3 linked regions of the Desulfosarcina ovata subsp. ovata genome follow. The protein of the gene in region 1 interacts with the protein of each later gene in a pairwise test. Links are inferred from orthologs where the notes say so. Each region holds a gene or a part of one and is shown in the gene's direction. Other genes may lie near its edges. The genes, in order: rlmB, tsaE and GN112_RS05100.

Evidence for each region.
Region 2: the proteins of rlmB (region 1) and tsaE interact in binary tests that used the Escherichia coli proteins (3 or more experiments, as listed by UniProt). The link is inferred for Desulfosarcina ovata subsp. ovata from one-to-one orthologs.
Region 3: the proteins of rlmB (region 1) and GN112_RS05100 interact in binary tests that used the Escherichia coli proteins (3 or more experiments, as listed by UniProt). The link is inferred for Desulfosarcina ovata subsp. ovata from one-to-one orthologs.

What each region holds. Positions count from the first base shown.
Region 1 is NZ_AP021879.1:7,620,517-7,623,434, forward strand. Bases 101-2,862 are described here. They hold rlmB (23S rRNA (guanosine(2251)-2'-O)-methyltransferase RlmB), read left to right. Parts: upstream 101-971; coding sequence 972-1,754; downstream 1,755-2,862. Other genes in these bases: GN112_RS33450 (DUF370 domain-containing protein), read left to right, coding at 103-387; gmk (guanylate kinase), read left to right, coding at 365-970; GN112_RS33465 (ComF family protein), read left to right, coding at 1,900-2,694; GN112_RS33470 (purine nucleoside phosphorylase YfiH/LACC1 family protein), read left to right, coding at 2,716-2,862. In the rest of the region: GN112_RS33445 (YicC/YloC family endoribonuclease), read left to right, coding at 1-72; more of GN112_RS33470, read left to right, coding at 2,863-2,918. UniProt on the Escherichia coli protein: Specifically methylates the ribose of guanosine 2251 in 23S rRNA.
Region 2 is NZ_AP021879.1:1,151,418-1,154,572, forward strand. Bases 1-2,999 are described here. They hold tsaE (tRNA (adenosine(37)-N6)-threonylcarbamoyltransferase complex ATPase subunit type 1 TsaE), read left to right. Parts: upstream 1-1,249; coding sequence 1,250-1,750; downstream 1,751-2,999. Other genes in these bases: GN112_RS05100 (NAD(P)H-hydrate dehydratase), read left to right, coding at 1-1,253; GN112_RS05110 (aspartate kinase), read left to right, coding at 1,812-2,999. In the rest of the region: more of GN112_RS05110, read left to right, coding at 3,000-3,032. UniProt on the Escherichia coli protein: Required for the formation of a threonylcarbamoyl group on adenosine at position 37 (t(6)A37) in tRNAs that read codons beginning with adenine.
Region 3 is NZ_AP021879.1:1,150,322-1,153,361, forward strand. What follows is about bases 157-3,040. They hold GN112_RS05100 (NAD(P)H-hydrate dehydratase), read left to right. Parts: upstream 157-732; coding sequence 733-2,349; downstream 2,350-3,040. Other genes in these bases: GN112_RS05095 (pyridoxine 5'-phosphate synthase), read left to right, coding at 157-716; tsaE (tRNA (adenosine(37)-N6)-threonylcarbamoyltransferase complex ATPase subunit type 1 TsaE), read left to right, coding at 2,346-2,846; GN112_RS05110 (aspartate kinase), read left to right, coding at 2,908-3,040. In the rest of the region: more of GN112_RS05095, read left to right, coding at 1-156. UniProt on the Escherichia coli protein: Bifunctional enzyme that catalyzes the epimerization of the S- and R-forms of NAD(P)HX and the dehydration of the S-form of NAD(P)HX at the expense of ADP, which is converted to AMP.

The sequences.
Region 1 (2,918 bases):
ATGTCCCACACGATCGTGGCGGTGAAATCGGAGCTGGAGAAATTGCGCGAACAGGTTCAGAATGTCGAGTAGACCCACTGAGCGGATCGGGGAGCGCTGATCATGGAAAAAAAACTGCTCAATATCGGTTTCGGCAACACGGTGGTGGCCGAACGGGTGGTGGCCATTGTCTCCCCCAGTTCCTCGCCCATGAAGCGGCTCAAGGACGAGGCCCGCGAACAGCGGCATCTGGTGGATGCGACCCAGGGACGGCGGACCCGGGCCATCATTGTCATGGACAGCAATCATATCGTGTTGTCCGCGATCCAGTTCGAAACCGTGGCCCAGCGGTTCGAGGATTTGAAAAAGGAAAAGGTGAGTGTGAATGGACCCGATGGCCCCCAATGATCCGGTCGCACCGGATAAATCTGCTGGCAGTGGTCGTCTTTTTGTGGTTTCGGCCCCGTCGGGTGCCGGTAAGAGCACCTTGTGCCAGGCCGCCCGTAAGCAATTGCCGGACCTGGTCTACTCGGTCAGTTCGACCACCCGCCCACCGCGTTCCGGGGAGCAGGACGGGCGCGATTACTTCTTTGTCAGCCGCGAGGATTTCCAAAAAGGCATTGACAAAGGCCTGTGGGTGGAGTGGGCCCAGGTGCACGACAACTACTACGGTACCTCGGCCCGTTTTATCGACGGCCATCTGGCCGCCGGGCGGGATGTGCTCATGGACATTGACGTCCAAGGCGCCCGGCAGATCCTCGAGCGGTATCCGCAGACCATCACGATTTTTATCATGGTCCCCTCCATGGCGGCTTTGCGCCAGCGGCTTACCGCCCGCGGCCAGGACGACATGGACGTGATCGAAAAACGACTGCGCAATGCCAAGGCGGAAATCGCCCAGAAGGAACGCTACCGGTACGTGGTGGTCAACGATGACTTGCCGGCGGCCATCGACCGGTTTGTGCGCATCCTGAAAGGTGAGGCCGACTGAGATGGTTCCCAAGAACCGCCAGCGGCGGCCCGGACCGAATGCCAGGGAGGTATTATACGGCTTCCACCCGGTGATGGAGGCGCTGATGGCCGGCCGGCGGCGCATCAATGCCGTGATGATGGATCGCCAGGTGCCCTCCGAGCGCCAGGGCCGCGTCATCGAACTGGCCCAACCGCGCGGTATCCCTGTTCAGACGGTGACGGTAGAGGCGCTGCGCGCGGCCTGCGGCAGCGACCACCATCAGGGGGTGGCCATGACGGCCTCGCCGTTGCCCATGGCGACACTGGAATCGCTCTCGTTGCCCGAAACCGGTGGCGATGGCAGCTGCCTGTTGGTTCTTCTGGACAGCATCAAAGATCCCCACAACCTGGGGGCGATCGTGCGATCTGCGCACTGCGCGGGGGTCGATGCCCTGGTGATTCCCAAGGACCGTGCCGCCGGGGCCACCCCGGCGGTGTCCAAGGCCTCGGCCGGTGCCCTGGAACACACCCGGCTTTGTCAGGTGACCAACCTGACCCAGGCCATCGAATGGCTGAAAAAAAAAGGCGTTTGGGTGGCCGGATTGGCCATGGAAGCGCAGCAAACCGTTTTCCAGGCCGATCTGCAAGGCCCCCTGGCTTTGGTGGTGGGCGGGGAGGAGAAGGGACTGCGACCGCTGGTGCGGCAGGCGTGCGATTTCCTGGTCTCCATCCCTCTGTGCGGCCGCGTGGATTCGCTGAACGCTTCGGCTGCCGCCGCGGTGGTGCTCTTTGAAACCTATCGTCAGCGGCATGAACAGCACTGACCGTCCAATGGTGAACGATGAACCAAACATTTCCTCTCAGGAAGGAGGTGGGGCCGATGGCCAATGCAGAGAAAATCAAATACTCCCAGTTTGCCGAAGCGATTGTCAGCCTGATGAAATAGACACTGGCGGTAGGGGCCGGGCGATGGGCGGGCCGGTGGTTCGGCGCTGGTTGTTTAGCGCGATTGATGCCCTTTTCCCGTTTTGTTGCCGGCGTTGCGGTCACCTGTTCCTGCGCGGCGGTTCACAGCGGCCCGCAACCGACGGGGCCGTGGCAGACCCGGATCTGTCCCAGGCCCTGGCCGATCAGTTCTGTCCGGTCTGTCGTCAGCGCTGGACGGCGGTATCCTCGCCTTTTTGCAGTCGCTGCGGTCTGGTTTTTAAAAGCCGGGAAGGCGACAATCATCTGTGCGGCCGTTGCCTGGAGCGACCGGGGGCCTTTACCCGGGCCCGTGCGCTGGGCATTTACGACGAAACCCTGAGATCCGCCATTCATGCGCTGAAATTCAGGGGGATCGTCGCCTTGGCCGTCCCACTGGGTGACTTGCTGCTGGACGTCTTCCGGCGTCATTGGGAGCCAGGCGAGATCGATTTGGTCGCACCGGTGCCCCTTCACCGCCGGCGTTTCCGCCAGCGCGGTTTCAACCAGGCTTACCTGCTGATCCGGCACTGGAACCTCCCCACCGGAGGCACCATCGTCCGCGATCTGTTGGTGCGCCGGCGGGCCACGCCCCCCCAGACCGGCATGGACCGGCGGCAGCGCCGGAGGAACATCAAAAATGCCTTTGGGGTTAGGCAGCCCGGCCAGGCCGCCGGGAAACGGGTGCTGCTGGTGGACGATGTGCTGACCACAGGCGCCACTGCCGATGCCTGCGCCCGGACGCTTTTGCAGGCCGGCGCCGAACGGGTTGATCTGCTCACCCTGGCCAGGGCCCTGTGACCCTCGGCGGCTCCAAAGACGATGCTGTTGAAAAAAACGGTTGAGAGTCGGTGTCCCTTGCTGCTGCTGAAAAGAGAGCAAAACCAGCTGTTTCAATTCCCGGCCTTGAATCGTTTGCCGGGAGTGATCCACGCGATCACCACTCGGGCGGGCGGGGCCAGCTGGCCGCCTTTCGAGGGGATGAACCTGAGTTTCGGTGTTGGCGACGATCCGGTGGCGGTCAC
Region 2 (3,155 bases), 6.5 Mb from region 1 along the record:
AAATGCATCATATCGCCATCTGGATCGATGCCATTTTGGGAACGGGACTGTCTTCAGATGTTCGCGGCTATTTCCGGTCGGCAATTGAATTTATCAATCAGATGCATCGTCCGGTTTTTGCCGTGGATATCGCCTCGGGTCTGAATGCCGACACCGGCCAGGCCTGCGGCGTCTGCATCGAGGCCGCCGCCACGGCCACGTTCGGATTTGCCAAGGCCGGCCACCTCACCTACCCGGGCCGCCGGCTTAGCGGCCGGCTGAAGGTGATCGAAATCGGCATCCCCCCCCACATGGCCGCCCAGGTGGGCTGCCATCAGCACCTGATCACCCCCATGGACTTGAAGCCTGCCCTGCCCCACCGCGATGCCACGGCGCATAAGGGCCATACCGGTCATCTTCTGGTGCTGGCCGGCAGCCCCGGAAAAACCGGTGCCGCCGCCATGACCGCCATGGGCGCCATGCGTGCCGGGGCCGGCCTGGTGACCCTGGGCGTTCCTCAATCGCTCAACCCGGTACTGGAAACCCTGGTCACGGAGGCCATGACCGTCGGCCTGGCCCAAACCGTCCAGGGGACCCTGGACGAATCCGCGTTTCAGACCGTCCAAGGCCTGATGGCCGACAAACGATGTCTGGCCGTGGGGCCTGGCCTGGGAACGGATCCATCTACCGGGCGGTTGCTTGGCCATCTGATTGAATCCGCCACGATGCCGCTGATTGTCGATGCGGACGGACTGAACCTGATCGCCGGGAATCTGTCGGTTCTCAGCAAAAAACAGGCACCCATGGTACTTACCCCCCACCCCGGGGAAATGGCCCGGCTATGCGGTCTGTCCACGGCCGACATTCAAAGGGATCGCGTTTCCCACGCCCGCGACTTTGCCCGGCAGCACGGAGTCCATCTGGTGCTCAAGGGAGCCGCCACTGTCATTGCCCGGCCGGATGGCCATGTTTTCATCAACCCCACCGGCAACCCGGGCATGGCGGCGGGTGGCATGGGCGATGTTCTCACCGGACTCATCGCTGGCCTGATCACCCAGGGGATAAACGTCTCGGCTGCTGCCCAGGCCGGCGTCTACCTGCACGGCGCAGCGGCCGACCAACTGGCCTGCAGCAAGGCCGCCACGGGTTATCTGGCCACGGAGGTACTTGATGCCGTGCCCGCAGCCATGCAGGCGCTGCGTAGCGGCGAAGACCTGCCGGACTGGCTGTTCACGGACGCGTTGTGCTACCCCATGGGACCTGACGACCAATGAACACGTCGTCCGCCTTGCCGTCTGACCCGAACCGGCGGACAGTGGAGACGCACACCGCCGACCAGACCATCGAACTGGGCCGTACCATCGGTCGGCGGCTGAACCAAAGGCTGGTTCTTTTCCTGTACGGTGACCTGGGCAGCGGCAAAACCGCCTTTGCCCAGGGGCTTGCCCGTGGCCTGGGCGTTCCTGACAGCATCGCCATCACCAGTCCCACCTACACCCTGGTCAACGAATATCCGGGCCGACTGCTCTTCTGCCATGTGGACCTGTATCGCCTGTCCGAACCGGTTGATCCGGATGAAATCGGCTTGATCGAGATTTTCGACCAGCCCGGCATCGTTGCCGTCGAGTGGCCCGAGCGGCTCCATCCATCGGATCATCCGCCCCGGCGTTTGGATTTTTTCTTCTCCCCAACCGGTGACAATAGCCGATCCATCCGAGTAATTGCATATGGACTTGACCTGGCGGATCTGTTAAAAGACATCCCCATTTGATTTTATTTCCTATCGCTGTGATACGTGGAACCATTCGAAAAGCACTGAAAGTGGAAAAAGTATGGCAATCGTCGTTCAAAAATTCGGCGGCACCTCGGTCGCCGACATCACCCGCATCCGCAATGTCGCCAACCGGGTTTTGAAAACCCATCATCAGGGGAATGACGTGGTGGTGATTCTCTCGGCCATGGCCGGCGTCACCGACCGCTTGCTCGGCCTGGCCAATGAAGCCACCGACGCCCCGGACCGGCGCGAACTGGACGTGCTGCTGGCCACCGGCGAGCAGACCACGGCAGCCATTCTGGCCATGATGCTCAAAGGTATGGGGGTTCAGGCACAATCCCTGCTGGGACACCAGGCCGAGGTGGTCACGGACTGTGAATACGGCAACGCGCGCATTCTCGAGATCGGTACCGATCGGATCAAACGCCTTCTGAAAGACCGAAAAATCGTTGTTGTGGCCGGTTTTCAGGGCATGGACATCAAGGGCAACATCACCACGCTGGGTCGCGGCGGTTCGGACACCTCGGCGGTGGCCATCGCGGCGGCGCTGAATGCCGATGTCTGCGAGATCTACACCGACGTGGATGGAATTTACACAGCGGACCCCAACATCTGCCCGAAGGCCAGAAAAATCAAGGTCATCTCCTATGACGAGATGCTCAACATGGCCAGTCTGGGCGCCAAGGTGCTGCAGATCCGCTCCGTCGGTTTCGCCAAAAAATACAACATCCCCGTTCATGTCCGCTCATCATTTTCAGAGGAGGAAGGCACCATGGTGGTAAACGAAGATTCCGGGATGGAGCAACTGGTTGTTTCGGGGGTCACTCACGATTTGAATCAGGCAAGGATCACTTTGAAAAAAGTCCCTGATCAGCCGGGTGTTGCAGCAAAAATATTCTCTCCCATCGCCGAAGCCGGCATTCTGGTGGACATGATCATCCAGAATACGCGTAGCGGCGGTCAGACGGACCTGACCTTCACCGTTCCCAAGGCCGATTGCACCAAGGCCCTGGAAATCGAGAAAAAAGTCGCCGCAACCATTGATGCCGAGGATGTCTTTGCCGACCCCAACATCGCCAAGGTGTCGGTAATCGGCGTGGGCATGAAAAATCATTCTGGTGTGGCGTCGCTGATGTTCAACGCCCTGGCCCGTGAAAACATCAACATCATCATGATCAGCACTTCTGAAATTCGCATCTCCTGCATCATTGAGGAAAAATATACGGAATTGGCCGTCCGGGTCCTGCACACGGCCTTCGGGCTGGACCGGGACGATTAGGCAGGCGGTGCCCACCAGGAAAACCGGAAGGGTTGGCCGGATGAAAGGGTTCACCCCTGAGCAAATTCGCTTTGTCCTGCTGGTCTGCGCCGCAGTGATCGCCGTTACGCTGTGGCGAATCAT
Region 3 (3,040 bases), 6.5 Mb from region 1 along the record:
CCGGTCTGGCTGTCAACATTGATCGTGTCGCCACGTTGCGGGAAGCCAGTCAGGCGGCCACCCCGGATCCCATCGCCGCGGCCCTGCTTGCCGAACTGGCCGGTGCGGACGGCATTGTCTGCCACCTGAGAGAGGATCGGCGCACCATCCAGGACCGGGATGTCCGACTGCTGCGCAGGGTGATTCAGACCCAACTGATTCTGGAAATGGCGGCCACCTCGGAAATGGTGGGGATCGCCCTGGATGTTCGTCCGGAGCGGGTAACGCTGGTTCCGGAAAGCCGCCAGGAGGTCGCTTCCGACGGAAGCCTTGACCTGATCGTACACAGCAAATCCATGGAGGAAACCATCGGTGCGCTGCAAAACAATGGGATTCCCGTCAATATCCTCATCAACCCCGAGCCGGAGCAGATCAAGCTGGCCCACCAGGCGGGGGCCAATGGTATTGCGATCAGCACAAAAACGTTCTGCGAAGCAACCGGTGCCACGAAACAAAGGCAGGCGTTTGCCAAAATCATCGATGCCGTCAAGCTGGCCAAAAAGCTCAAACTGGACATCAGCGCCGGCCGTGGTCTCGATATCACCACAATTAAGGCCTTTACCGGCGTAACGGAAATCAATACCTACTGTATCGGCCACAGCATCGTTTCCCGGGCCGTACTGGTCGGTATGGACCGGGCCGTCAGGGATATGCGGAATCTGATTAACGGCCTTTAACCCAAGGAGCAAGGGTATGTATCTGGTAACCGCTGATGAAATGCAGCGCATGGATCGTGCAACCATCGAATCTTTCGGTATACCCGGCCGGGTTCTCATGGAGAACGCCGGCCGGGGAGCAACGGCGTTCTTTCTGGACACCCTTTTCCACCGCCAACCCGGCAGTGTGGGTGTTGCCGCAGGACGCGGAAACAACGGCGGCGATGGATTTGTCATGGCCCGCTATCTTCATCAGAAAGGCATTCCGGTAACCGTCTTTCTGCTGGCCGAGCGCAGCCGGGTTCAGGGCGATGCAGCAACCAACCTGGCCCTTATCGACCGCATGGGCGTGACGGTGGTTGAAATGGCCGACATCGCCGCTTTCAAGGCCCACCAATCACAAATGCATCATATCGCCATCTGGATCGATGCCATTTTGGGAACGGGACTGTCTTCAGATGTTCGCGGCTATTTCCGGTCGGCAATTGAATTTATCAATCAGATGCATCGTCCGGTTTTTGCCGTGGATATCGCCTCGGGTCTGAATGCCGACACCGGCCAGGCCTGCGGCGTCTGCATCGAGGCCGCCGCCACGGCCACGTTCGGATTTGCCAAGGCCGGCCACCTCACCTACCCGGGCCGCCGGCTTAGCGGCCGGCTGAAGGTGATCGAAATCGGCATCCCCCCCCACATGGCCGCCCAGGTGGGCTGCCATCAGCACCTGATCACCCCCATGGACTTGAAGCCTGCCCTGCCCCACCGCGATGCCACGGCGCATAAGGGCCATACCGGTCATCTTCTGGTGCTGGCCGGCAGCCCCGGAAAAACCGGTGCCGCCGCCATGACCGCCATGGGCGCCATGCGTGCCGGGGCCGGCCTGGTGACCCTGGGCGTTCCTCAATCGCTCAACCCGGTACTGGAAACCCTGGTCACGGAGGCCATGACCGTCGGCCTGGCCCAAACCGTCCAGGGGACCCTGGACGAATCCGCGTTTCAGACCGTCCAAGGCCTGATGGCCGACAAACGATGTCTGGCCGTGGGGCCTGGCCTGGGAACGGATCCATCTACCGGGCGGTTGCTTGGCCATCTGATTGAATCCGCCACGATGCCGCTGATTGTCGATGCGGACGGACTGAACCTGATCGCCGGGAATCTGTCGGTTCTCAGCAAAAAACAGGCACCCATGGTACTTACCCCCCACCCCGGGGAAATGGCCCGGCTATGCGGTCTGTCCACGGCCGACATTCAAAGGGATCGCGTTTCCCACGCCCGCGACTTTGCCCGGCAGCACGGAGTCCATCTGGTGCTCAAGGGAGCCGCCACTGTCATTGCCCGGCCGGATGGCCATGTTTTCATCAACCCCACCGGCAACCCGGGCATGGCGGCGGGTGGCATGGGCGATGTTCTCACCGGACTCATCGCTGGCCTGATCACCCAGGGGATAAACGTCTCGGCTGCTGCCCAGGCCGGCGTCTACCTGCACGGCGCAGCGGCCGACCAACTGGCCTGCAGCAAGGCCGCCACGGGTTATCTGGCCACGGAGGTACTTGATGCCGTGCCCGCAGCCATGCAGGCGCTGCGTAGCGGCGAAGACCTGCCGGACTGGCTGTTCACGGACGCGTTGTGCTACCCCATGGGACCTGACGACCAATGAACACGTCGTCCGCCTTGCCGTCTGACCCGAACCGGCGGACAGTGGAGACGCACACCGCCGACCAGACCATCGAACTGGGCCGTACCATCGGTCGGCGGCTGAACCAAAGGCTGGTTCTTTTCCTGTACGGTGACCTGGGCAGCGGCAAAACCGCCTTTGCCCAGGGGCTTGCCCGTGGCCTGGGCGTTCCTGACAGCATCGCCATCACCAGTCCCACCTACACCCTGGTCAACGAATATCCGGGCCGACTGCTCTTCTGCCATGTGGACCTGTATCGCCTGTCCGAACCGGTTGATCCGGATGAAATCGGCTTGATCGAGATTTTCGACCAGCCCGGCATCGTTGCCGTCGAGTGGCCCGAGCGGCTCCATCCATCGGATCATCCGCCCCGGCGTTTGGATTTTTTCTTCTCCCCAACCGGTGACAATAGCCGATCCATCCGAGTAATTGCATATGGACTTGACCTGGCGGATCTGTTAAAAGACATCCCCATTTGATTTTATTTCCTATCGCTGTGATACGTGGAACCATTCGAAAAGCACTGAAAGTGGAAAAAGTATGGCAATCGTCGTTCAAAAATTCGGCGGCACCTCGGTCGCCGACATCACCCGCATCCGCAATGTCGCCAACCGGGTTTTGAAAACCCATCATCAGGGGAATGACGTGGTGGTGATTCTCTCGGCCATGGCCG